Regions from separate parts of the Alteromonas sp. ABV4_515 genome, predicted to be linked through region 2. Evidence: predicted binding sites of a transcription regulator. Region 2 holds the regulator's gene; each other region holds the start of a gene.

Region 1 (7,806 bases), on a different contig from region 2:
CAAGAGTGTCGCGCGGCTGGTTTTATCCTTACCCTGGGCCCCGCAGCAATTCTCTCGGCAAAAAAGGTTGTGCAATCAGTGGTCGATGCGTCTACTGCACCGGCCAAGGTACAAACCTATGCTAATGTTATGAATTCACCACTCAGCACCGACATTGAAATGGCAAAACAACAGTTAGATGCAAATCCCGGCCTGTGGATTCGTCTGCATTCAAATAAAAAATCCTTTGTGCTGCAAGATGTTATGAGTGACGTTGTCGCATAACCACGAGGATTATTTTTCACCTTCACTAAACATCGGGCCGCAATCAGCGTATCTTAAACGCTGAATAGATTTGGAGATTGCTATGTGCGGCTTTATTCAACGAGAACCGAAATCCACGGGTTTGCAGGAAGTGTTATCTGAGGCAGGTTTAACTGAAACCTTGCCTCTTTTCGCTGCAGAAAATGAGAACGTGATTAACTTTTACCCGGCTTTTGGAAAAGATCCTTCACGAAAAATCTCGAATCTCATCGTGAGTCCCCAAACAAGCATTGATGCGACCTGGTGGTTCGATGCCAAACCCCACGGCGACAGCCTGTTATTTGGCGACCGCACAACGTTCAACGCCAGAAACCTCGACAGTCCATTTTGGAAACATGCTATACAATCACGCCGCGCTATCGTTGCCGCTACGGCTGTGGGCGAATCGAATCCGGTAGGTAAAGGCAAAGCGCATTACCTGATGAAAGCACGGCGGGGGCTGCTCATCGGCGCCGTTTACCGTATTTTTGACAATGGCTGCGCTGTTTGTTCAGTGATCACCCGCCCGCCCCAGCCTGGTTTTAGTCAGTTTCACGAAAAGTCCATCCCGTGCTTTTTGCCAACAGATCCCCAGGTAATCGATGCCTGGCTAAGCGGCGAACCAAACGACCCTTTGGTAAATGCGCTCCTAGCAAACCCGCGGCTTTACGATGATCTTTGTGTCACTCCAGTGAAAAGCTTCAAAAGTGCAGAGGCTAAAGGCCCTGACATCTGGTTACACGCTAGCGCTCCATAACCGATATAAACGGAATATCGCTTAGGAGCATATTGCTGCTGACATTTAAATTCGCTAGTAAATCAATTGGATAAGCAGCTATCCACTGGCGCTTTCCCACCCTCAATAAAAACTTCACTTTACACCGCCAAAATACTGTATATATTTACACATACTGTATAAACATACTGCGGTGAAAAAATGCTGGTCAATTTATCGATTAAAAACTTCGCTGTTGTAAAACAATTGTCCGTAAACTTTGAAGCGGGAATGACGGCCGTTACCGGTGAAACTGGTGCGGGTAAATCTATTGCGATAGATGCGCTCAGCCTTTGTTTAGGTGAGCGAGCAGATGCCGGTGCGGTGAGAAAAGAAGCCACCAAGGCTGAAATTGTCGCCCACTTCAATTTAAGTGGCCACAAAGCCGCACTCGCCTGGCTTGACGAGCAAGAGTTAGTCGATGACGAAGACGACAGTTGCTTCGTGCGTCGCGTTATTTCTCGTGAAGGCCGCTCTAAAGCGTTCATTAACGGTACACCAGTTTCACTTCAGCAATTAAAACAGTTTGGTCAGTACCTCATTGCTATTCATGGACAGAATACGCATTTACAGCTGCTTAAAGATGACTATCAGCGAAAACTTGTGGATCAGTATGCCGCACACCCAGCCTTATTAAACAGCGTTGCGGAACACTACCGTAGCTGGAAGAGTAAACAGGCAGAGCTAAAGGCGCTGGAAACACAGGCGCAGCAACGCGCAGACCGCCAGCAATTATTGGCTTATCAGGTTAAAGAACTGGATGAGTTTGCCATTGAAGAAGGCGAGTTTATCGAGCTTGAAACAGAGCATAAGCGTTTAAGCAATGGGCAAACGCTTTTGGAACAAGCTCAAACCAGTTTTTATAACCTGTATGAGAACGATGAAGGCAATGCGCTATCTATCATCCAAAACGGCCTGGATCGACTCAGTGAGTTGGAAGAGCATGACAGCGCACTTACCCCCATCATTGCGTTGCTCAACGATGCCTCAATTCAGGTGGAGGAAGCCGCTCGAGAATTGCGCGGCTATTGTGATGGTCTGGAAATAGATCCCTTACGCCTGCAACAAGTTGAATCTCGATACAGCAAAGCGATGGAACTGGCACGGAAACATGCAGTAATGCCAGAAGAACTGTTTTCACATCATCAAAACTTAGCGGCAGAATTTGCTGAACTGGAAGGTGATGAGAGTAGGTTGGAAGAACTACAACATGAAGTCGTAGAAGCGAGAAACCAGTATATAAAAGCGTGTGAAGCCTTATCGGCCTCCCGGCAGACGGCTGCAGCTAAGCTTGCCACCGCCATTGAAGGTCAAATCCGCCAGATGAATATGCAGCATGCATGTATGCAAATAGGCGTTGAATACGATGAGCACAAAACGCCCACAAGTCATGGGCTGGACGACGTAATCATTCGCGTTTCAACCAATGCCGGGCAGCCCGCCGATAAACTGGAGAAAGTGGTTTCCGGTGGTGAGCTTTCGCGAATTGGATTGGCGATACAAGTGCTCACCAGCGATAAAAACGCAACGCCAACAATGATATTTGACGAAGTTGATACCGGTATCAGCGGGCCGACGGCGGCAATTGTAGGCAGCCTGCTTCGGAAACTCGGCAAAGTTAGTCAGGTAATGTGCGTAACGCACTTACCTCAGGTTGCTGCGCAAGCCCATAATCAATTATTTGTCACCAAGTTCAGCGATGGCATAACCACCGAAACACAAATGTTGCCATTAACCCGTCAAAACCGTATTGATGAGCTGGCAAGATTGCTAGCAGGCGATAAAGTGACAGATTCTGCCTTAGCAAATGCAAAAGAGCTGTTGGAAAGTGCCGAATCGAACTAATAAGCGGTTGATTGGTCATAGGTGATTGGGTAGCATGCTGTCGCACATTATTTTGTGATAGCCTGCACCTGGGCATATCCTGTTAGGAAAATAATGTCCGTCACTATAATCAAAGCATAACTGGACACGCTAACGCATGAAGTTGTATCAAATCGCTATTTTGTTAACCGCTGTATTTTTCTCTACTGCCTGCTCAAACTGGATCTATCGTATCGATGTTCCGCAAGGCAACTTCCTTGATGAAAGAGATGTACAAAAGCTGCGTGTAGGCATGACCAAAGAGCAGGTTATTTATGTACTCGGGCATCCCGTAGTACAAGACTCATTTAATAAAAGCACCTGGTACTATGTCTATGATATGAAGCGTGGCATGGAAAAGCGCGGCGAAGATTTTCAGAAGCAACTTGTGCTTAGCTTTAACGACAACAAACTGGCCACTGCCGAAGGTGACTTCGAACTGTCAGAAGACTTTAATACTCCGCTCGATCAATAAGCATTTTTAGTCCGGAACACTAATAAATAGTATTCCGGACTAACTCCCTCTTCCCTCCACTCCCACATATATTCCCAACTAATTGATTACAAAGTAGTTTTTTAGTTGGCCCCGTAATTGCTCTTATTGTTCTGTACGTTAAGATAATTTTACCGTTGCCTCAAAATAGGTCGCCACGGTGTATAACTCGAAAATGGAAGAATAAAATGCTAAACCGGAAATCCTCTTTACTTGCTGTTTCTCTTGTTGGCGCATTAGCCCTGTCAGGTTGTGTTATTAATGTCGGCGGCAATGGCGATTACCACGATGGTGGAGACGTTAGCAGTATTATGGGCTCTGTCACTATCGATCCTGGCCGTCATGCGGGTGATGTTTCTTCGGTAAACGGTGATGTACGGCTAAAAGAATTTGCTGTTGCTGACGATGTGAGTACAGTGAATGGCTCGATAATGCTCGATAATAACGTTGCCGTTAACAGCGCAACAACGGTAAATGGCGATATTACAGCTGGAGAGAATTTGAATGCATTTGGCTCACTGGAAACGGTGAATGGCACAATCACCTTATCATCGGGCAGCATGGTTGAAGGCAATATTGAAACCGTGAATGGCGATATTGCACTGCCTGATACAGAAGTGAAAGGTGATCTAACCACGCTCAACGGCACCATTAAGCTTGTCGGTTCCACCCGCGTTTACGGTGATATCGTGTTTGAGGGATCGGAAGACGGATGGAGCACGCCAGAACGCAATTGGCCAGTTTTGATAATTGAAGAAAACGCCACAGTTGATGGCAATATTATTCTTGAACGCGCGGTGAAGCTGGAATTGGCGGATAAGTCTCTGGAAAGTAAAGTTATCCGCCGCAATCGTTCTTAATCACTATTCAGCGTAACATCAAGCCAAACCAACCGATGATCGGAGCTCGCTTCTCTGTCTTTAACCAGACGGAATAGCGGGCTTTCTTTTGATGGCCAGAAAACACCATTGCCTTGCACTGAAAAGCCGAAACGCGACGGCAACACATAATCAGCCCGTGCTCCCCAATAAGCGGTAAAACGATTACTGAATGCCTCCGGACTGCTTTCATCACCACCCTGACTCAGCGGTATTACATCGTTATTGACCAGTGGGTGTTCTGTTAATTGTTCTATCACGCCAGGCCGCCACTTCTCACCTTTGTCTGCTGCATTAAAATCGCCCACCAGCACAAAGCGGCTGTTTCGAGCCAACGACACAGCATGGCCGTTATCATCATAAATATATTCGCCGCCGTCTGGTGTGAGGTAATCCGCCATCAATCGAATTTCATCATGATTACGCTTGCCGTTACGATCCTCAGGTCCATCAAAGGTTGGCGGCGTGGGATGCATCGCCAAAACGTGCACTATTTTGCCATCTACATTTACTGGCACATCCCAATGCGACTTTGAACTCAAGCGCAGCGAGGCCCACGCTTCAGCGCTATACCAGGTTTCGCCGCTCTCGGGAATAACGGGCTGTTGCGCGCCCGGCATGTCTTTCCATTTAAACAATTGCAGGCTGCGCACTTGATCATCCAGGATGGGGTATTTCGACAAAACGACCATGCCGTATTGACCAGGATATAATCCAAATCCCCAGGCGTCTCCCCCTTTACCACTGGCGTGACCATCACGATCGAGATCAAAGGGTGACGGCTCGCCCGTATTGACCGGTGCAAGATACACATAGGGATAATCGATTGCAGCTTGCCCATGTTGACTGACGTTCAGATAATGCGTAATGAACGCATTAACGCCAGCCTGTTTGTCGGCAATGTAATCAAACTCATTTAAAAGCAGAATATCTGGCGCAGTTCGCTGTATGATTTCAGCAATGTTTTTTACTTGCTGATTGTCGCCATCAGCCAAAACTGTTTTCAGTACATTAAGACCCGGCTCCATGCCCAATTTAGGATAGTTGGTCGACTCCATGCTGACATTAAACGTGGCAACCCTCACCGTGTGATCACGGGGTTCAGCAGCGGTTTTTTCGGTGCTATTCAATAAACTTCTCACTTGATCAACGGGTAATGCTTTAGCCGTACCATGGTAGCCTTCAACATTTTCTGCCATCAATAAACTGTTGTAAATGGCCTCTTCTGTAGACTCAATGACCGCCTCAAATAAGGGTGAAACCGCATTATTAGCTAACACCGTATTGATGTGAGAAGAGGCTGCTTCACTGCGACGGTTTTCTTTCGCGGTAGAAAATGCAATAACGTAGTCACCAGAACCGTTGGTTAAACTGGCTCCTGTACGTGCAACACCTGCCATGGCTCGCTTTGCCAGGCGCTTAAGGTTTCTGTCGTCAAGTGGCGCATCAGTGGCAACCACAATCATAATAGACCCATCGGCCGCGGTGTCGTTGTTCAGCTTGTCCTGTAAATAAAATTGATTCAGTGCCTGACCCACTTCTACACCTTGCATCTGCAAAATGCCGCCAAAGTTACTTTGCACTAACACACCTACCGTGTAACCGCCCAAAGACTTGGGCAATACCCGACTACTTGTACCAATTCCGCCCTTCCAACCAAAAGCACGTGTACCGCTGCCAGCGCCTACGTTACCCTCTGCAACCTTACCTGCAGATGCTGACTCAATGGCTTGTTTAACCTGCTCGGCTGTTACTACCCTGCGCCTAATGTCATTTAAAAAGCCGTCGTTGGTCTCGCCAACAACCGCATTTACAGAGCCCACGTTTTCATTGCCGGCCTGAGCTAGCGTCCATTCCACTACCCCCGCGATACCTTCAGCCACGCTTAGGGTGTTGGTAAGTACGATAGGCGTTTCAATTTCACCCAACTCACGGATCTGGCTAATACCGGCCATTTTTCCGTAACCGTTGCCAACGTGAACAGCAGCTGGCACCTTGTTCTGCCGAAGATTCCCTACAGCCGGAATGATTGCCGTTACGCCGGTGTGAACATCTTTGCCATTATGCAAGGTAACCTGCCCGACACGCACGCCAGTTACGTCTGTGATACTGTTCAATTTGCCAGGATTAAGCACACCGGGACTCAGACCAATATCTCTGGCCCGTACCTGTTCGGCCGAGGAGGAAGTAACAAGAAGGCTGGTTAAGATGACCAGGGAAGATAAGAGTTTCATGCCGTTTTTATTAATTTGATTTGAGCTGAAGATGAGTGTCACATGGCTGCAGGCAAAAAACAAAAAAACGCGGTGAAAGTATTGCTAGAACAGACTGATAGCCCGCTCAATGAGAAACAGGCAGGCACCAATTAAACCACCAACCAGTGTACCGTTTATACGCACTTTCTGCAGATCTTTACCAATATTCAGCTCAATCTGTTCGGCCATCTGCTTGTCGTCCCAGGCCAAAATCGTTTTGCGGATATGCTCAGTAAGGAAGTCGGCTAGTTCCGGTGCCATGGCACGGCCGGCTTCAGAAATATGCAAATTGACGGCGTCAGCCAGTTTACTGTCATTTTCAATAGAGCGCCCCACTTCCTGCAGCGCGTGAGAAACCCGCTTTGCGAATTCGCCCTCTGGCTTAGCAACGTCTTTAATCAACCAGACTTTGACATCTCCCCACACCTGAATCAGATAATCTTGCAGTGCATCGTTTTCTAATAGCCGGGCTTTGATACTCGCCATCTTTTCAGCCATGGCTGGGTCAGATTCCATCCGCTGCGCAAATTCGTTTAGCTGACGATCGAAGCTTAACCGCAACGGATGCTCCCGATCTTCAGCAATATCAGCCAGAATACTGATTAGTGCTTTTGATGCGATGTCAGCCCCCTGTTCACTCAGCCAGGTCGTAGGCAATATTTTTTCAAGCCGACGATACTCAAGCTTTAACCAACTATAAAGTTTGTCGGCAATAAACGCCTGGCTTTCTTCCCGCTGGGCAATATCTGCGATTTTTACCAGCAGTTGATCAAGCACCTCCTGGTGACGTTGTTCTTTTGTGAGCACCCGCAACGTACCAGCCGCCATCGGCGTAAAATCAATTTTGCCAACGGCTCGCTTTACACCTTTTACCAGCATGTCCTGAATAGGCTTATCATCCAGTGTGTTCACCACACCAGCAAGGCTGCGGCTGAAGAAGCGGCTCAGCCTGTAAGCATTATCAGGCTGCCGGAGCCATCGTGCCATGCCCTGAGCGGGTTTCGCATCGTTCACCAGCCGGGTAATGGCTTCTTCGTTGAAAAACTTATCCTTTACGAAATGCGACAGATTGTTCGCGACTGCCGCTTTGTTGTTTGCAACAATGTTGGTATGAGGAATAGGAAAGCGCGCAGGAATTGGCCGGAACAGCGCCGACACCGCAAACCAGTCGGCCAGGCCGCCTACCAGCGCGGCCTCGGCTGCCATCTTGATGAGTGCCGCCCAGGTTGGCCAGGGCGTCAGCCATTGGCGATGCTCTGC
Region 2 (7,806 bases):
ATGCTACTGAATGAAAAAGGGTACTACTTCGCCGTATTCCTGTTCGGACTGTTTTCGGCAGTGTCGGTACAGAAAACAGTAAGGGATAAAATGGAAGGGATCCAGACTACCCGGATTTATCTGATAATTTGCTGGGCAGGACTGGCCAGCGCAATAGCTTTTTTAGTTATAGGGTTGGTAAATGCTAACTTACTGCTAAGTGAGAAAGGGTTCTACGGCATGGCATTTGTGCTAAGTTTGTTTGCCGCAATCACTGTACAAAAGAATGTTCGTGATAATCAGCAAGCAGATGACCAACTGACAGAATCCAAAGCTCTCCTTACAACTGAACCTTCCGTACCCGAATCACTTTAAACACCGAGTTCAAGGTGTTACGGCAGCAAGACCGGGCCGTTCTTTAAGGTAACTCTGCAGCATCTCATTGAACTGGCTGACAAACTCGGGTGACACGCTGTATTTACTGAACATGAAATGCACGTTTTGCTTTTGGATAATCTCGTTACCTAGCGTTAATGCAATATCATTTGAGTCGGCGGTAAACTGTAATACTGCCGTGTCATCCAGAATCAAATCCACACGTTCACGCTTAAGAAAAGCCAGTCTTCGCTTTACATTTTCCAAATGGATAAGCTGATTGGGAAAGCGTGAAGCGATTTTCTCTTCAAACTCACTGCCATACCAGCCGCTGGTATTGAGTGCCAGCGTGCGCCCTTCGCTTAACAGTTGAAACAGTGTTTTTCCCGCAAACTCGCCTGCGCGCTCGGGAATATACGCGAAGCCGATAAACTCAGCGCGATACGGTATCGAGAACAGGTTATTACGTTGTCTGTCTTCGTTACGCGCGGCGCCGACTACGATATCAATGCCACCCCGGGCAATTTGTTCACCAACCCGTCTTTCAGGGAGCGGATAGCTTTGTAAGTCGTAGTGCATGTGGGCGAGTATCTGTTTTAACAGTTCGTAATCTTCGCCGGTAAGCACATCATTCTGGTGGTAAATATAAGGCGGCCAATGTGCCGCACTAATCCCCAGAGTAGGGGCATAGTCTTCAGCGGCATTGATTTGGGGAGTACAAACTAATATGGCCAGCATGCTGAACAGCAGCTGGGTAACACTTCTAACAGACACGTTCAATTCCATTTGTTGTGAGTGTGCGATCACTCGTCTTCGTTAAACCTACCGGCAATTAGCGCTTCTACAGCATCCATTGCTGCTTCCGCATCAGGCCCTTCAGACACCACGACTACCTGTTCGCCCTGGTGGCTTTCCATCATCATTAATCCCAACACGCTATTGGCATTGGCCTGTTTGTCACCTTTGTGCAAGGTGACTTCAGCATCAAACTGATTGGCCAACTGAACCAATTGGGTTGCCGCTCGGGCATGCAAACCGAGTTTGTTTACAATTGTCAGTGATTTCTCTACACGCATTACTTACTTTGCTCACGGTGCCTGATTTGTACATCAGGGTGGTTTTCACGGAAATTCTTTGCCAGCGATTCTGCTACGTAAACAGAACGATGCTGACCACCGGTACAGCCAATGGCAACGGTAACATAACTGCGATTATTGCGCTCGAGGTGAGGCAACCAGGTAGTGATTAGGTTCTGGATTTGCCAGATAAACTTCGTCACGATGGGCTGAGAGCTTAAGAATACCTGCACAGGCGCATCAAGGCCAGTAAGATGTTTTAAGTCTGGCTCCCAGTGTGGATTGGGAAGGAAGCGGGCATCAAACACGTAATCAGCATCTTTTGGAATACCGTGTTTAAAGCCAAACGATTCGAACACCAGTACGAGTCGGGAGCTTTTTTTTCCAAGAATACGCTCACGGATGAGTTCTGCGAGCTGGTGAATACTGAGTGAGTCGGTATCAATATTTAAATCGGCACGCTCAGCAATGGGAGCCAGCAGCTCTTTTTCTGTTTGAATGGCATCCGACAACGATTTATTCAAACGTGCCAACGGGTGCAAACGACGGGTTTCACTGAAGCGTTTCAGCAGCATGTCATCGCCCGCATCGATATACACAATGGTCACGGTCCAGGATTCTGGCAAGTAGTCGAGAATTTCTACCAGTTCGGCAGGATCTTTAGGCAGGTTACGAACATCAATGCTCACTGCAACCTGCTCGTACTCGTCGGCGACGGTATGGGTGAGTGCAGGGAGTAGATTAACCGGGATGTTATCTACGCAATAGTAACCGAGGTCTTCCAGCGCCCGTAATGCGACGGATTTCCCTGAACCGGAACGACCACTGATGATAATGAGCTTCACGTTTTTCTCCTGAAATACCGTGTTAACGCAGGCGTTTACAATAACTTACTGTAATGCGCGAATAATATCATCACTTGTATCAGCTTTTCGGATACTTTTTATTGTCTCTTTATCGCTAAGCTTGCCAGCAACCATGGCGAGCGTTTGCAGGTGACCGTCAGTTTGTTCCTGCGGTACCAGAAGGGTGAAGAAAATATCGACGGGTTTATTGTCTATGGCATCGAAATTAATGGCTGGCGTAGTGGTTACGACAATGGCAATCACTTTTTCGAGACCGGCAAGGCGACCATGAGGAAGCGCTATACCATTACCAATCCCTGTGCTGCCCATGCGTTCACGTGCCATCAAGGCACTTAACACCGTGGCTTCATCGATATCTGCGTTGTTTTTAGCGGCAATCCCACTGATGATTTCGAGGATGCGCTTTTTACTATTGCACTGGACCGCACATTCAGTGCGATCCAGGCTAACTATGGCTTGTATATCCATGAATTCAATTAATGCTTTTTAAGCTTTTCCTTGTGTTTCAGAACCTGCCGGTCGAGCTTATCTACCATACTGTCGATAGCTGCGTACATGTCTTGATTTTCGGAAGAGGCAAAGACCTCTGCGCCACTGAGGAAAACCGTTGCTTCTGCTTTCTGATTAAGTTTTTCGACATTCAAAATTACGTGCACATTCGATATGTGGTCGAAGTGACGTTCTAGTTTACTGAATTTCGTATCGACATAGGTACGCAAAGAATCTGTGATCTCAACATGATGACCAGTAAGGTTTATTTGCATATTTCGTCTTCCTTATTTTGAGCAGCCCATTAAATGAGGCTTTTGCGTTGGTTAGACGGCGGGATCGATAGGGACTCCCGGTACTTTGCTATTGTTCGCCGGGCAACCATGATGCCTTGATCGGCCAACAACGAAGCAATCTTGCTGTCGCTCAGCGGTTTGCTTGGCTTTTCAGCAGCAACCAGCTTTTTAATCAGTGCGCGAATCGCTGTGGATGAACACTCACCACCGGATTCTGTGGCCACGTGGCTTGAGAAGAAGTACTTCAACTCAAAAATGCCTCGAGGCGTATGCATGTACTTCTGGGTGGTAACCCGGGAAATGGTTGATTCATGCATATCTACCATTTCTGCGACATCGTTCAGCACCATTGGTTTCATCATTTCAGGGCCATGCTCAAAAAAGCCCATTTGTTGCTGAACAATGCAATTCGCTACTTTAAGCAGGGTGTCATTACGGCTTTCAAGGCTCTTGATAAACCATTTCGCTTCCTGCATATGAGAGCGAATAAATTGTGAATCGCTGCTGTTGCGGGCCTTACGGCTCATAGCGGCGTATTGTTGGTTAACACTTAACTTCGGCAGGCTGTCTGGATTGAGTTCTACTACCCAACGGCCGTTTTTCTTCGCCACAGAAACGTCTGGAATAACGTATTCTGGTTCCTTAGTGATAAGTGCACTACCCGGACGCGGATTCAGCGTTTGCAGTAGACGCATAGCTTCACGAAGCTGGTCTTCTTTCAGGCGCGTTTTTCGCATCAGCGTTCGGTAATCTTTGCTGCCAAGTAAATCGGCGTGTTCTCTTAACAGCAATCTGGCTTCTTCCAGCCAAGGGGTATCGGGGGCGTATTGCGTTAATTGCACCAGTAAACACTCTTGTGGTGTACGCGAGCCAGAACCGATTGGGTCGAACAACTGGATGCGCTTGAGTACGCATTCCACTTCATCTTCTTCTACCGGTTCTTCCATGTCTTCACTGTTCACGCTTTGCAGAATGTCTTCCACGGTAACAGTGAGGTAACCCGATTCATCAATCGAGTCGATGATGGCCAGCGCGATAGCGCGATCGATGTCTGAGAACGGCGTTAAGCGCATCTGCCAAAGCAGATGGTCTTGAATATTTTCGGTGGTTTCACCTTGGAAGATTTGCTCGTCATCACCGCCGGCAGGGCCGGGGGCAGGCGCAGAAGACGCAGAAATGTATTCGTCCCAGGTGCTGTCGAGAGGGAGTTCATCGGGCAGGTCATTTTTTTCCAGCGCTTCGCCGGTGTCCATGCTTTCCGAGGCTGACGCAGATTCAGGCATGCTGTCGTCGTTATCGAGATTATTCTTCTCAACAACATCGTTGTCTGAACTGTCGTCCACTTCCAGTAGCGGATTAGAATCCAGTGCTTCCTGAATTTCCTGTTGTAAATCCAGCGTCGACAATTGCAATAGTTTGATCGCCTGCTGAAGTTGCGGCGTCATTGTCAGTTGTTGACTAAATTTTAGCTGTAAAGATGGTTTCATCTACGTCTTATATTAACTCTGAAAAAAGTATCTGGCTAAAGCGGCGATTTATTATTCTTAAATTGCGGTTTGTTATGCCCGATAACTTAACTATAGCCTGAATTGCTCACCTAGGTATACATCTCGAACTTTTTGATTACTTAATACCTGTTCTGCGGTGCCCTGAGCAATCAGTTCTCCATGACTGACGATATAGGCTTCTTCACAAACATCAAGGGTTTCCCTTACGTTGTGATCGGTAATCAGGATGCCTATACCTCTGTCTCTTAAATGTTGAATGATCTTCTTTATATCATTAACCGAAATTGGATCAACTCCGGCAAAGGGTTCATCAAGCAAAATAAATTGCGGATTAGCTGCTAAGGCTCTGGCAATCTCAACCCGGCGGCGTTCACCACCCGACAAACTCATACCTGTACTATTACGTATATGGTTAATATTAAATTCATCAAGTAGCGCGTCGGCTTCTTCTTCACGCTGATGGCTTTTTAGATCCTTACGGGTTTGCAAAATAGCCATGATATTTTCATGTACCGTGAGCTTTCTGAATATCGATGCTTCCTGCGGCAGATAGCCAATGCCGCGACGTGCACGCTCGTGCATCGGTTCATGCGTTAGCTCATTGTCGTCGATATTAATTTTGCCTTTATCCAGCGGCACCAACCCCACAATCATGTAGAACGTGGTGGTTTTTCCAGCACCATTAGGGCCCAACAAACCCACAATTTGGCCGGTAGACACAGAAAGGCTTACATCGCGCACAACCTGACGAGATTTGTACGACTTAGCCAAATGGCTCGCGGTTAAGGTGGCCATTACTGATTGTCACCTTCGTTGTCATCGCTTTTCTTTTCGTCTTCAGACAGCCCTTTTACAGTTTCTGGCTGAAATACCGTGGTAACACGACCACTGCTTGAGCTGTCACCGCCCGTGGCAAGAAGCTGCTCTTTGCCCATGTCATAACGAATGCTATCGCCTTGAACCATGCTGCTATCTTGCTGAATTTGTGCCTGACCTTGCAGGGAAATGAGCTTTTTGGCAACTTCGTAACGAATTTCATTGGCGCTGGCTTTTACCTGTGCACCATCGTCCATGGTTTGTGAATAGCTGGCCGGTTCGCCATAGGCCACAAACACTTCTTTGCCGTCACCATCGCTGGCAATAACCTGAACTTCATCGGCGGTGATCACCAACGAACCCTGGGTAATCTTCACGTCTTCTTTAAAGGTAGATGTTTTCTTCTTGCCGTCAATGAACTGCGACTTCGCATCAACTTTAATTGGCTTGTCGAAATCTGTGTTGTCGGCCAAGGCTACTGTGGGCATTACAGCAACAGAGATCGTTGTTATCAGGCTAGCTGCCAGGGGAATAAATCGTTTGAACATGATCTATCAACTCATATTGTTGGGTACGCAGGTTTGCATTAAAACCATTGCTTTTGATGATGGTCTGAACACCGCGGATATCAACAGGTTGATCGGATGTCATCGTTTTATCATCCAGATTAACCTTAATGAAATCAGTTGTAATGGTCTGAACGAACTCGTCAGGATTCAGACTCTTAATCAGCACATTATCTTCTAACTGAATGAGATCGTCATTATATAATGTGCCTTTATCTGCGGTTACCTGCCAGGGAGCTTCATTTTCCGCAGCATAGACAGTGTATTTGGGTTGACTGAATAACACAAAGCCAAGCTGGTCGTAATGTTCCATTGAAGCGGCGTACACTTCGTGATTCACCTTACCTTCATCGTTGTACAAGGTGGTGGTGAGGTTTTTGGCCTTATAAGCCGGGCGTAACGCACTATCACTCATCGACTGAGCGGGTTTTTCATCTTCGGCCATCCACACGGGCATGTACATCAACAATGCCATCACAAACAGTGCGGAAATACTGAGGCCTAATCGATTCATATACTGGCACCGTGAATCATATCCAGCGTACCCACCGCTTGCATAATCACATCACACACTTCACGCACAGCGCCGTATCCACCAGGCTTCGTGGTGATCCAGTTTGCTTCACGGGTAACCGCGGGGTGGGCATCTTTAACGGCAATTTTCGTTTCTGCGTACTTGTACATGCCTAAATCTGGCATGTCGTCGCCAATGGCCGCAACTTGTTCGGGGCTCAGACCAAGCTTCTGGCATAAATCGGCCATGGCATCGGCTTTGTTTTCCTGGCCTTGAATGATGTGTTTAACGTTCAGCGCTGTCATGCGGTTTTTCACAATGGCTGAGTCGCGACCGGTAATCACTGCCACTTCAATGCCGCTGTTAATCAGCGCCTTAATGCCATAACCGTCGCGGGTGTGAAAGGCTTTCAACTCTTCTCCGTCGTTGCCGAGATAAATACGGCCGTCAGAAAATACGCCGTCTATGTCGCAAACCAACAGTTTGAGATTCTTCAGCTTTTCAAATCGCTCTTCACTGATAACGCCGTAAAAGGTGACTTCATGTCCCATTAGAGCACTCCTGCTTTCAATAGCATATGCATGTTGAATGCGCCGACAGGTTGCCTGTTCTCGTCGACAACCATAAGCGCGTTAATTTTGAACTCTTCCATCAGGTTCAACGCTTCCACTGCCAGCGTTTCGGCGCGGGTTGTTTTGCCGCCACGCGTCATCACCTGAGCTACTGGCGTAGCATGAATATCGGTTTTCGCATCCAGAATGCGGCGCAGATCGCCGTCAGTAAAAATACCTGCGAGCTTGTTGTGTTCGTCAGTGATACCCGTCATGCCCAGCCCTTTAGAAGAGATTTCAAGCAGCGCTTCAGAAATGGTGGCAGCCGATGTGACCAAGGGCAGTTCATTACCCGTCATCATAATATCACGGACTTTTAATAACAGTTTACGGCCAAGGCTACCGCCCGGGTGCGACAATGCGAAATCGTCTGACGTGAATCCTTTGGCATCCAGTAACGCAATGGCGAGTGCATCGCCCATCACCAATGTGGCGGTGGTACTGGATGTTGGTGCTAGGCCTAATGAACAGGCTTCTCTTTCCACGCTGATGTCTAATACCACATCGGCATGTTGCCCTAATGAACTGTGGGCGCTGTTCGTCATGGCAATAACAGGCACGTTCAGCCGCTTCACTACCGGCAACAAGTTAACCAGTTCGCCGGATTCGCCTGAATTGGAAATAGCCAACAGCACGTCAGACTCACTAAGCATACCCAGGTCACCGTGATTCGCTTCACCAGGGTGCATAAAGAACGCCGGTGTACCGGT
Region 3 (7,806 bases), on a different contig from region 2:
CAGGTCGAAGAATCTCTGGGCGATACCTCACTTTATGAAGAACAGAATAAGGCGAAGCTGATGGCGCTGCTCGATGAGCAGACGACGCTGAAGCAAGCAATGGAAGAACACGAGATGGCCTGGCTGGATGCGCAGGAAACCATGGAAGAAGCAAGGGCAAATTATGAATCTGAATGCTGATACATTCTGGCAGTACAGCCTGGAGATATACGGTCGCGACGGCGTAAGTGAACAAGCGTTGTTGTTGCAAGACGAGTTTCAGGTGAATGTGAACATGTTGCTGCTGCTGTGCTGGTGCCTTGATAACGGTATGATCGTTACACTGAATCAATGGCAGGTGCTGCATGCCGCTATTGCTGATACCGACACGCAGCTGGCAAGCCATCGTGGGAAGCGACGGGATGCAAAAGCGGCACGTCCGTTTAATCAGAAAGCCTACGAAGCTCTTAAGCAGGAAGAACTGGCCATTGAAATGCAACAGCAGGAAGCACTTACTACCATGTTTAACCGTCTTACTGTTGAGTCTGTGCCGGTAAAGGGCGTAAATGGCAGTGTGGCGGGTTTCGTGAACTTGTTTAAGCTTCGCCAGCAACCCGCAGCAGTAAAGCGCATCACCGCCGTTATTCAGTCGTTGCAGGCCGGGTAGTAAACACGGTGATCAAACAACCTGACAGTGGTCATGGCATTGTACGTCGCAGTGATTTCACTCCGGCTCGTTGGGCGCGCAATCGTCATGTACAGACTATTTGGCCACGTTTCTTACAAAAACGTTTACCGTTGTCGGTTAAATGGGAGCGTATTGCCACTCCTGATGATGACTTTCTCGATCTTGCTTGGGGACCACAACCCTTTTCTTTAAAAGGTGTCGTCGTCATGTTTCATGGCTTAGAAGGCAGCATACGTTCGCACTATGCTAACGACATGATGGCCGTGCTTAGTCAGCAAGGCTGGCAGTGCGTCATGATGCATTTTCGCAGTTGCAGTGGCGAAATTAACCGTCAGCCCAGAGCCTATCATTCTGGCGAAACCAGCGACCCGGTATTTTTTCTCGACTGGCTGGAAAAGCGCTTTCCTCAACTGCCTAAAGTCGGCATTGGCTTTTCATTGGGCGGCAATATGCTGCTTAAGTTACTTGGCGAAAACCCCGCACAGAAATGGCTGCAAGCCGCTATTGCGGTGTCTGCGCCAATGAAACTGGCCGATTGCAGCCAAAGTATTGCCACCGGCTTCTCCCGTGTTTATCAAAATTATTTGCTAAAAAGTATGAAGTCCACGCTGATTAAGAAAATGCAGCGTATGGACTACCGGGGCCTGATAAACGTATCGGTTGAGCAGGCATCCCAGTTATCTTCGTTCCAGGAGTTCGACGAAAAAGTCACAGCACCCCTGCATGGTTTTGCTGATGCGACTGACTACTATGAAAAATGTAGCGCATTGCCGTTTCTTGGTGCGATTCAGTGCCCAACCCTTATTCTTCATAGCCTGGATGACCCGTTTATGAGTCCGTCAGTGGTGCCGGATGCCAGCGATTTGGCACGAGCCGTAACCCTTGAACTCAGTGACTTTGGTGGTCACGTGGGATTTATGCAAGGTGGTCTGTTAAAGCCCACAGTGTGGTTACAACAACGGGCAGCCGAGTGGTTCAGCCAATATCTGCCAACACATTGAGGTAAGAATGATTATTCCCATCACCGAGCTAGCCCCAGACACGCTCCGCAATATTGTTGAATCTTTCGTACTGCGCGAAGGCACCGACTACGGCGAAGTAGAAGCCTCCTTTGATGAAAAAGTTGATCAGGTTTTACACTCCCTGAAAAGCGGTGAAGCGGTATTGGTGTACTCAGAACTGCATGACTCGGTAAATATTCGCCCCAAAGATGAATACCAGGCTGGTGAAGAGGAATCGCTTTAAGACTTGGAAACATCCGAACACCAGTACAGTTTTCTTTGGCTCTGCTGTTAGTTATCTTTTCTATTCTCGTATAGATGTGCGATGAACGGACCTAAAGCGTGTAGATTATATGCTTAGGATTTTAGACTAAGGAAAGTTAAGAGAACTAATATGGAATTACTTCAAAATGAAGATGTAAATCGTGTGTCTGGCGGAACTATTCAGGCTATCGGCCTGGGGCTGATCGGTGCTTATATTTACGACGCGGCCGGTGGCAAAGAAGGTATCGATAAATATCTTGAGAATAGTAAAGAGGCTGCTAGCACATCTATTGATTATTGGAAGCGAAAGCTCGAGCGTTTCATTCGAGAGATCACTGAGTAGCGATGGAGCTTTGTTATTGGTTACGAGGGCTTTGGCCCTCGTTTATAAGCAACATTTCATCGAAATTTCTATTTCTTATTCTCGCTTTTTTCGCTTATCAGGTTTGCGGTAAAATTGCAGGCTTGCGGGCGCAGTTTTCATCTTTATTGCTGGATTGCGCGCCAAGCTTTCTTGCCGTGATTGTTGTTACGAACCTCAATGCATTTCTCTTTTCTAGGGAGTATGGGAAAACAATCCTAGCCTCTACGTTAGGGCTTTTAGGTTACGAACTTCTACAAATTTATATCAGTGAACGAACCTTCGATTACTTGGATATTTCAGCCACTATCGGAGCGGGCTTATTTATTTATAGTGTATTGATATTCATGCGAAGAATGAAAAAAGCCCAGCCAGATGGGTTGGGCATCTGAGCCAGGCTTTGACCTATCGGGTCTACTTCAAAATTGCAGGGATTTTAGAAAGTGTAGCGCGCGTTTAGCTGCGTGATATCAAGATCGTCAATCTTCTCGAAGCTGGCGCCCACAGCCCAGCGTGGTGTGAAGTAATAGTTCGCGCCTACTTTTACTGTTACATCTCCGGTATCCACATCGTAGTAGCCAATTTGGCCCAATAACTCTACTTGCTCGGTAACCATGGAACGCAAACCAGCGTGTACGCTGTAGCCATTCTCATCATAGTTTTCCAGATCTACTCGCTCGAAGTTCGCGCCGAAATAGGCATCGGTAGATGAATCCAGTGGCATGCGGTAACCCAGACCCACCGTTGTCATATCCAGGTCGGTGCCATTGTCGTCTAACATTTTGTGCTCACCGGTAACGTAAATGTTGTTTTCGAGCAGGTAAGCCCCGCCCACATCTACGCCGTCAAAATCGCCAGCACCCACATCTGCGTTGGTATAGCCACCTTCGACAAAGCGCCAGTTCGGTGATGCTGCCATTGCCGCTGAAGAAAGGCCAGAAAGAGCAACAACAGTCAGTAATGATTTGGTAAAACGCATAAAGAGACTCCTTATCTATGCTTGGAAGAAAATCATTTAACTGCGACTGAAGAGCAATCATCTTGCCATTTCGTATATTGGTAAAAGGATCTTCTTACTATTCCTGTGTATAAAGTGCTGATTTTAAATAGCTAAATTTCTTATCGTCTCATCGTAAAACAAACACTGAGAAGTTGTGCCTGTATACAAAAAAAACATGACTGGACACGCGTTATACAAAAAAGTGTCGGTGGGTACAGACAGTTCTCCCTGATTTACTCACTGCCTTGTAATTGTTGCTGTTTGATATTTGCTCTCTGATCTGATGTAAAAAAATAAGAGACTGTTTTAAATAGTGAAATTGTAAATTTAAGCGCATTTTTAAGCTGGAACACCTCTTGCAAAACCCTGTGCAACAAAAAACAAATCGTAACGCACAGTTATCATAATTTATCGGAGTCAGTAAATCATGCTGCCGCAATTACAGTTAGCCAATAACACGGAAATTACGACACCTTCACTGGCATCTTTTTGCTCTTTCTTTTCTATCAGCCCAGCCGTCATGCGCGCTTTTATTTACTGCATTTGTGTGGGCTTTAGCACGCTTAGTCTGGCAGACGAAGTATCAGATAAGAATCTTCCTGCGGGCAAACCTATATTGAATCGCGTTATCGATGCTGCACAGAAAAATGCCGGTCGCGATTATGTGGTCAATGACCATGGTCTGGCAGATGAACTTAAAAACATCGACTATGAAACCTATCGTCAAATTCGCTTTAACTCAGAAAAGGCATTGTGGGCAGGTGAAAACGACTACGAAGTACAGTTCTTCCACCCTGGCTTTCTGTATCAGCAGCCTGTCAGTGTGGTGACCATCGCGTCGGACAACAGTGAGAACCTGGTACCGTTCGAAAGCGAGAGTTTTATCTACGAAAAAAATGCCGAACCTCTGGCTGGCCTTACTGATGAAAAATCCGGTTATGCCGGATTTCGTCTTCATTACCCAATAAAAAATCAGAAATACAAAGATGAATTTGCAGTGTTTCTGGGTGCCTCCTATTTTCGCCTGGTAGGTAAAAATCAGGTTTACGGTATTTCTGCACGTGGCCTGGCAATTGATACGGCCATGCCTGAAGGCGAAGAGTTTCCCCACTTCACTAAATTTTGGTTGATAGAGCCTCAGGAAGGTCAGCCAATAAAGATTTATGCCCGTTTAGAAAGCCCTTCTGTTGCCGGTGCGTATAGCTTTGAAATTATGCCGGGTACCGACACCACCATGAAGGTGAAAAGCTGGATCTTCGCTCGTGAAGACGTTGATAAGCTCGGTATCGCTCCCTTTACCAGCATGTTTTTGTATGGTGAAAACTCACAAGTCCGTCGCGATGATTATCGCCCGGAAGTCCACGACAGTGACGGCGTACAAATGCTAAACAGTAAGGGCGAATTGATTTGGCGTCCGCTTACCAACCCAACCAAATTGCAGATCACGTCCCTGAGTGACATTTCTCCCAAAGGCTTTGGTATGTTGCAGCGAGATACCGACTTCTCTAACTATCTGGATGCTGAAGCCAATTATCACCTTCGTCCGAGTCTGTGGGTAACACCGAAAGCAGGTTTCAATGAGGGGAAGCTGGAAATTGTTGAAATTCCTACCGATTCTGAAGTGCACGATAACATTGTGGCTTACTGGGTGCCCGTTGAACCTTTCCTGGCTGGCCAAAGTCGTTATTTCGAATATGAACTAAAAACGGTTGAGAAAAAGCCAATGCGTTACGGCGTTGCAACCGTAGAAAGAACCCGTCAGGGGATCAGTACCTTACCTGGATTCGAGACCACTGAAGAGCGTAATGTTCGCCGCTTTGTTGTGGACTTCGAAGTGCCAAAAGGCATGAACCTCAAACCTGACGACGTAAACCTAATACTCGATGCCACCAATGCCAGCGTTGATCAGGCCCGTGTTTATGAAGTGGACGGTGGCAAAAGCCTTCGTGTGACGTTCCTGGTGATCCCTGAAGGAGAAGCCGTAGTGGATATGCGGATGTTTCTGAATCACAACGAAACACAAATGAGTGAAATATGGAGCTATGTGTATGAGCCAATCCAACAGTAAGGCTGATAACGCGGTAGCCGAAAAGGATGTCGCCGAAGCAAGTAAATTAAATGTTCGAGGTCGCCGCTGGCGACTTCTGTTAATGGGATTCCTGACTATCGTTTCTACGGCCCTAACCGGCTATAGCATGTTCGAGATTTTCCGCCCTAATCGATTCACTGAACTTGAAATGGTGCAATTAGGTTTGGCAATGGTGTTGTTTTTATGGCTCACCTGGTCATTCTGGACATCGGTAATTGGTTTCTTACTAAAGCTATTCCACATCGACCCCATATCATTGCGCCGCGAGCTTCCTACCGCCGATGTGAACACGCCGATTACTCAACGTCACGCCATTGTAATGCCGGTTTATAACGAAGATACCGACCGCATCATCGTAGGTTTTGAAGCTTGCGTGAACGCGATCCTTAACACCGAATACGCTGATAACTACGATTTCTACATGCTTAGCGATACGCAGGATGAAGCAAAAGCAGAAGCTGAACTTAGAGCCTGGAAGCGTTTAGTGGGTCGCCTTGGTGAACATGGCGATAAAGTTTTTTATCGTCGCCGTGAAGACAATTGGGGTCGCAAGGTCGGTAATATTCACGATTTCTGCGTACGCTGGGGTGGGCAGTATGAGTCTATGCTGGTGCTTGATGCCGACAGCGTCATGTCCGCACACCGGGTGCTGGATATGACACGCCGCATTGAGGCGAATCCCGAAGCTGCGCTTATCCAAACCATTCCGATGCCGGTGCGTCAGGATACATTTTTTGGTCGCTTCGTGCAGTTTGCTGCTCATCTTTATAGTCCTATGCTGGCCACGGGTCTTTCGTTCTGGCAGACCGACAGTGCCAATTACTGGGGCCATAATGCCATTATCAGAGTGAAGCCGTTTATGCAGCATTGCGGATTGCCCACACTGGAAGGCCGTGCGCCATTTGGTGGCGATATTCTAAGCCATGACTTTGTGGAAGCTGCGTTGCTACGGCGTGCGGGTTGGGAGTGCTATCTCATCACAGACACCGACGGCTCCTACGAAGAGGTGCCAGGCAATATGGTGGATTACGCGATTCGTGACCGCCGTTGGGTGCAGGGTAATATTCAGCATCTCGGGCTGCTGCGCACCAACGGCTTGAAAACCACTAATCGCCTCCATTTCGGCTTTGGTGCCTTTGCCTATATGTCTTCACTGTTGCTGTTCATGATGCTGATGGCGGGAACAGCAGATGCATTGGTAAAAGCGTTGGTGGACCCAGTGTACTTCACTTCCGATCACCAATTGTTTCCTGATTGGCAGATTGCTCGGGAAGGGCTCATGATTGCTACGCTGTGGGGCACCATTGCACTACTGTTCGCGCCGAAAGCCCTGGGACTTATTCTGGCTCTTATCCAACGCAGAAAAGATTTTGGGGGTGCCTTCAAGCTGATTTTCGGTGGCCTTGTGGAATTGTTCATGGCCATACTTATTGCGCCTATGATGATGTTCTATCACAGCTATTTTGTGATCAGTGTGCTTATTGGTCATCAGGTCAAGTGGGAAGCGCAGACTCGGGAAGGCCGCATGGTGCCGTGGAAAGTGGCAATTTCTAAAGCCGCAACCATGACGGTACTGGCATTAATTTGGGGCGGTGCTACTTTTTATTACACGCCTTCGCTATTCCTTTGGTTACTGCCAGTGCTCACCGGCATGGTGTTCGCTGCGCCAATCATTCGCCTTACCAGTAGCCCGGGGTTTGGCCGTACTTGCCGCAAAGCAGGCGTATTTGTGATTCAGGAAGAGTTACGTGAAGCCCCCGTGCTGGTTGAAGTACGTGAACATATGGCAACGTTTAATTTGAGTGAGCTAGAAGGCTACGCGCCGGACCAGCCGGAGTTGCCAGAAGATGTACCTCATAGCATGGTGGTGCAGGATTTGTCGGCTCCACCATTACCAAAACGCGCCGATGAGGTTGCGCTTAATGCAGCCAGTGAATTGAATACCAACGACAGAAACGCGGCCTAAACGCTTAATTTAAAGCCTCAGTCGCAGATAAAAAAAATGGCTCATCATTTGATGAGCCATTTTTATTTATCACTAAAGGATCAGACTATTCTGTAAACGTTACCGCAAAAGTAACAGGTACTGCTGCGGTGATGCTGCTAAGTTTAGCAACGTCCTGCAAGGCTTTAACGCCACCATCTAATTTGAAATCAGCTGCACTGACGATGGTCGGAGCCGTAGTTGCCACGGTGATTTCATCATCAGATACTTTGCTTACTAGCACGCTGAAAGTCGCCGGTGCGGTAACCCCATGAAGGCTCAGTTCGCCTTTCACTTTACCGGTAGTGCTTTCACCCGCGCTGAGTTTCATTAATTCAGCCGGTACCGTTGCAGTGAATGTAGCAGAAGGGTACTTACCACTTTCAAACAACATTTCCTGCATGCGGGTATTACGCAGAGGAATATTGGTGTTTACGCTG

The links. Region 2 encodes sigma-54, which starts transcription at its own class of promoters, with help from an activator protein. Its sites were predicted from a motif close to GTTGGCACGNNNNTNGNNT; they were not measured.
Region 1: a site for sigma-54 is predicted at 3,500-3,518, ahead of ACXAGX_RS16165 (DUF4097 family beta strand repeat-containing protein). Genes of this name have one in related genera too.
Region 3: a site for sigma-54 is predicted at 3,637-3,655, ahead of ACXAGX_RS03595 (OpgD/OpgG family glucan biosynthesis protein). Genes of this name have one in related genera too.

Annotation. Positions count from the first base shown of each region.
Region 1 covers NZ_JBSWWZ010000006.1:418,586-426,391, forward strand. Annotated here, with positions in the region: gene ACXAGX_RS16145 (6-phosphogluconolactonase) at 1-264, shown strand, start outside; gene ACXAGX_RS16150 (SOS response-associated peptidase family protein) at 347-1,039, shown strand; gene recN (DNA repair protein RecN) at 1,220-2,902, shown strand; gene ACXAGX_RS16160 (outer membrane protein assembly factor BamE) at 3,039-3,395, shown strand; gene ACXAGX_RS16165 (DUF4097 family beta strand repeat-containing protein) at 3,602-4,273, shown strand; gene ACXAGX_RS16170 (endonuclease/exonuclease/phosphatase family protein) at 4,270-5,490, opposite strand; partial or broken gene ACXAGX_RS16175 (P1 family peptidase) at 5,470-6,525, opposite strand; gene ACXAGX_RS16180 (DUF445 domain-containing protein) at 6,610-7,806, opposite strand, start outside.
Region 2 covers NZ_JBSWWZ010000007.1:253,722-261,527, forward strand. Annotated here, with positions in the region: gene yiaA (inner membrane protein YiaA) at 1-354, shown strand, start outside; gene ACXAGX_RS17510 (substrate-binding periplasmic protein) at 364-1,128, opposite strand; gene ACXAGX_RS17515 (HPr family phosphocarrier protein) at 1,158-1,430, opposite strand; gene rapZ (RNase adapter RapZ) at 1,430-2,275, opposite strand; gene ptsN (PTS IIA-like nitrogen regulatory protein PtsN) at 2,321-2,764, opposite strand; gene hpf (ribosome hibernation promoting factor) at 2,773-3,060, opposite strand; gene ACXAGX_RS17535 (RNA polymerase factor sigma-54) at 3,090-4,568, opposite strand; gene lptB (LPS export ABC transporter ATP-binding protein) at 4,659-5,384, opposite strand; gene lptA (lipopolysaccharide transport periplasmic protein LptA) at 5,384-5,953, opposite strand; gene lptC (LPS export ABC transporter periplasmic protein LptC) at 5,922-6,485, opposite strand; gene kdsC (3-deoxy-manno-octulosonate-8-phosphatase KdsC) at 6,482-7,036, opposite strand; gene ACXAGX_RS17560 (KpsF/GutQ family sugar-phosphate isomerase) at 7,036-7,806, opposite strand, start outside.
Region 3 covers NZ_JBSWWZ010000001.1:848,097-855,902, reverse strand. Annotated here, with positions in the region: gene ACXAGX_RS03630 (ATP-binding cassette domain-containing protein) at 1-180, shown strand, start outside; gene ACXAGX_RS03625 (TIGR02444 family protein) at 164-646, shown strand; gene ACXAGX_RS03620 (hydrolase) at 658-1,668, shown strand; gene ACXAGX_RS03615 (YheU family protein) at 1,676-1,912, shown strand; gene ACXAGX_RS03610 (hypothetical protein) at 2,063-2,275, shown strand; gene ACXAGX_RS03605 (hypothetical protein) at 2,278-2,685, shown strand; gene ACXAGX_RS03600 (outer membrane beta-barrel protein) at 2,730-3,272, opposite strand; gene ACXAGX_RS03595 (OpgD/OpgG family glucan biosynthesis protein) at 3,721-5,361, shown strand; gene mdoH (glucans biosynthesis glucosyltransferase MdoH) at 5,336-7,348, shown strand; gene ACXAGX_RS03585 (YceI family protein) at 7,434-7,806, opposite strand, start outside.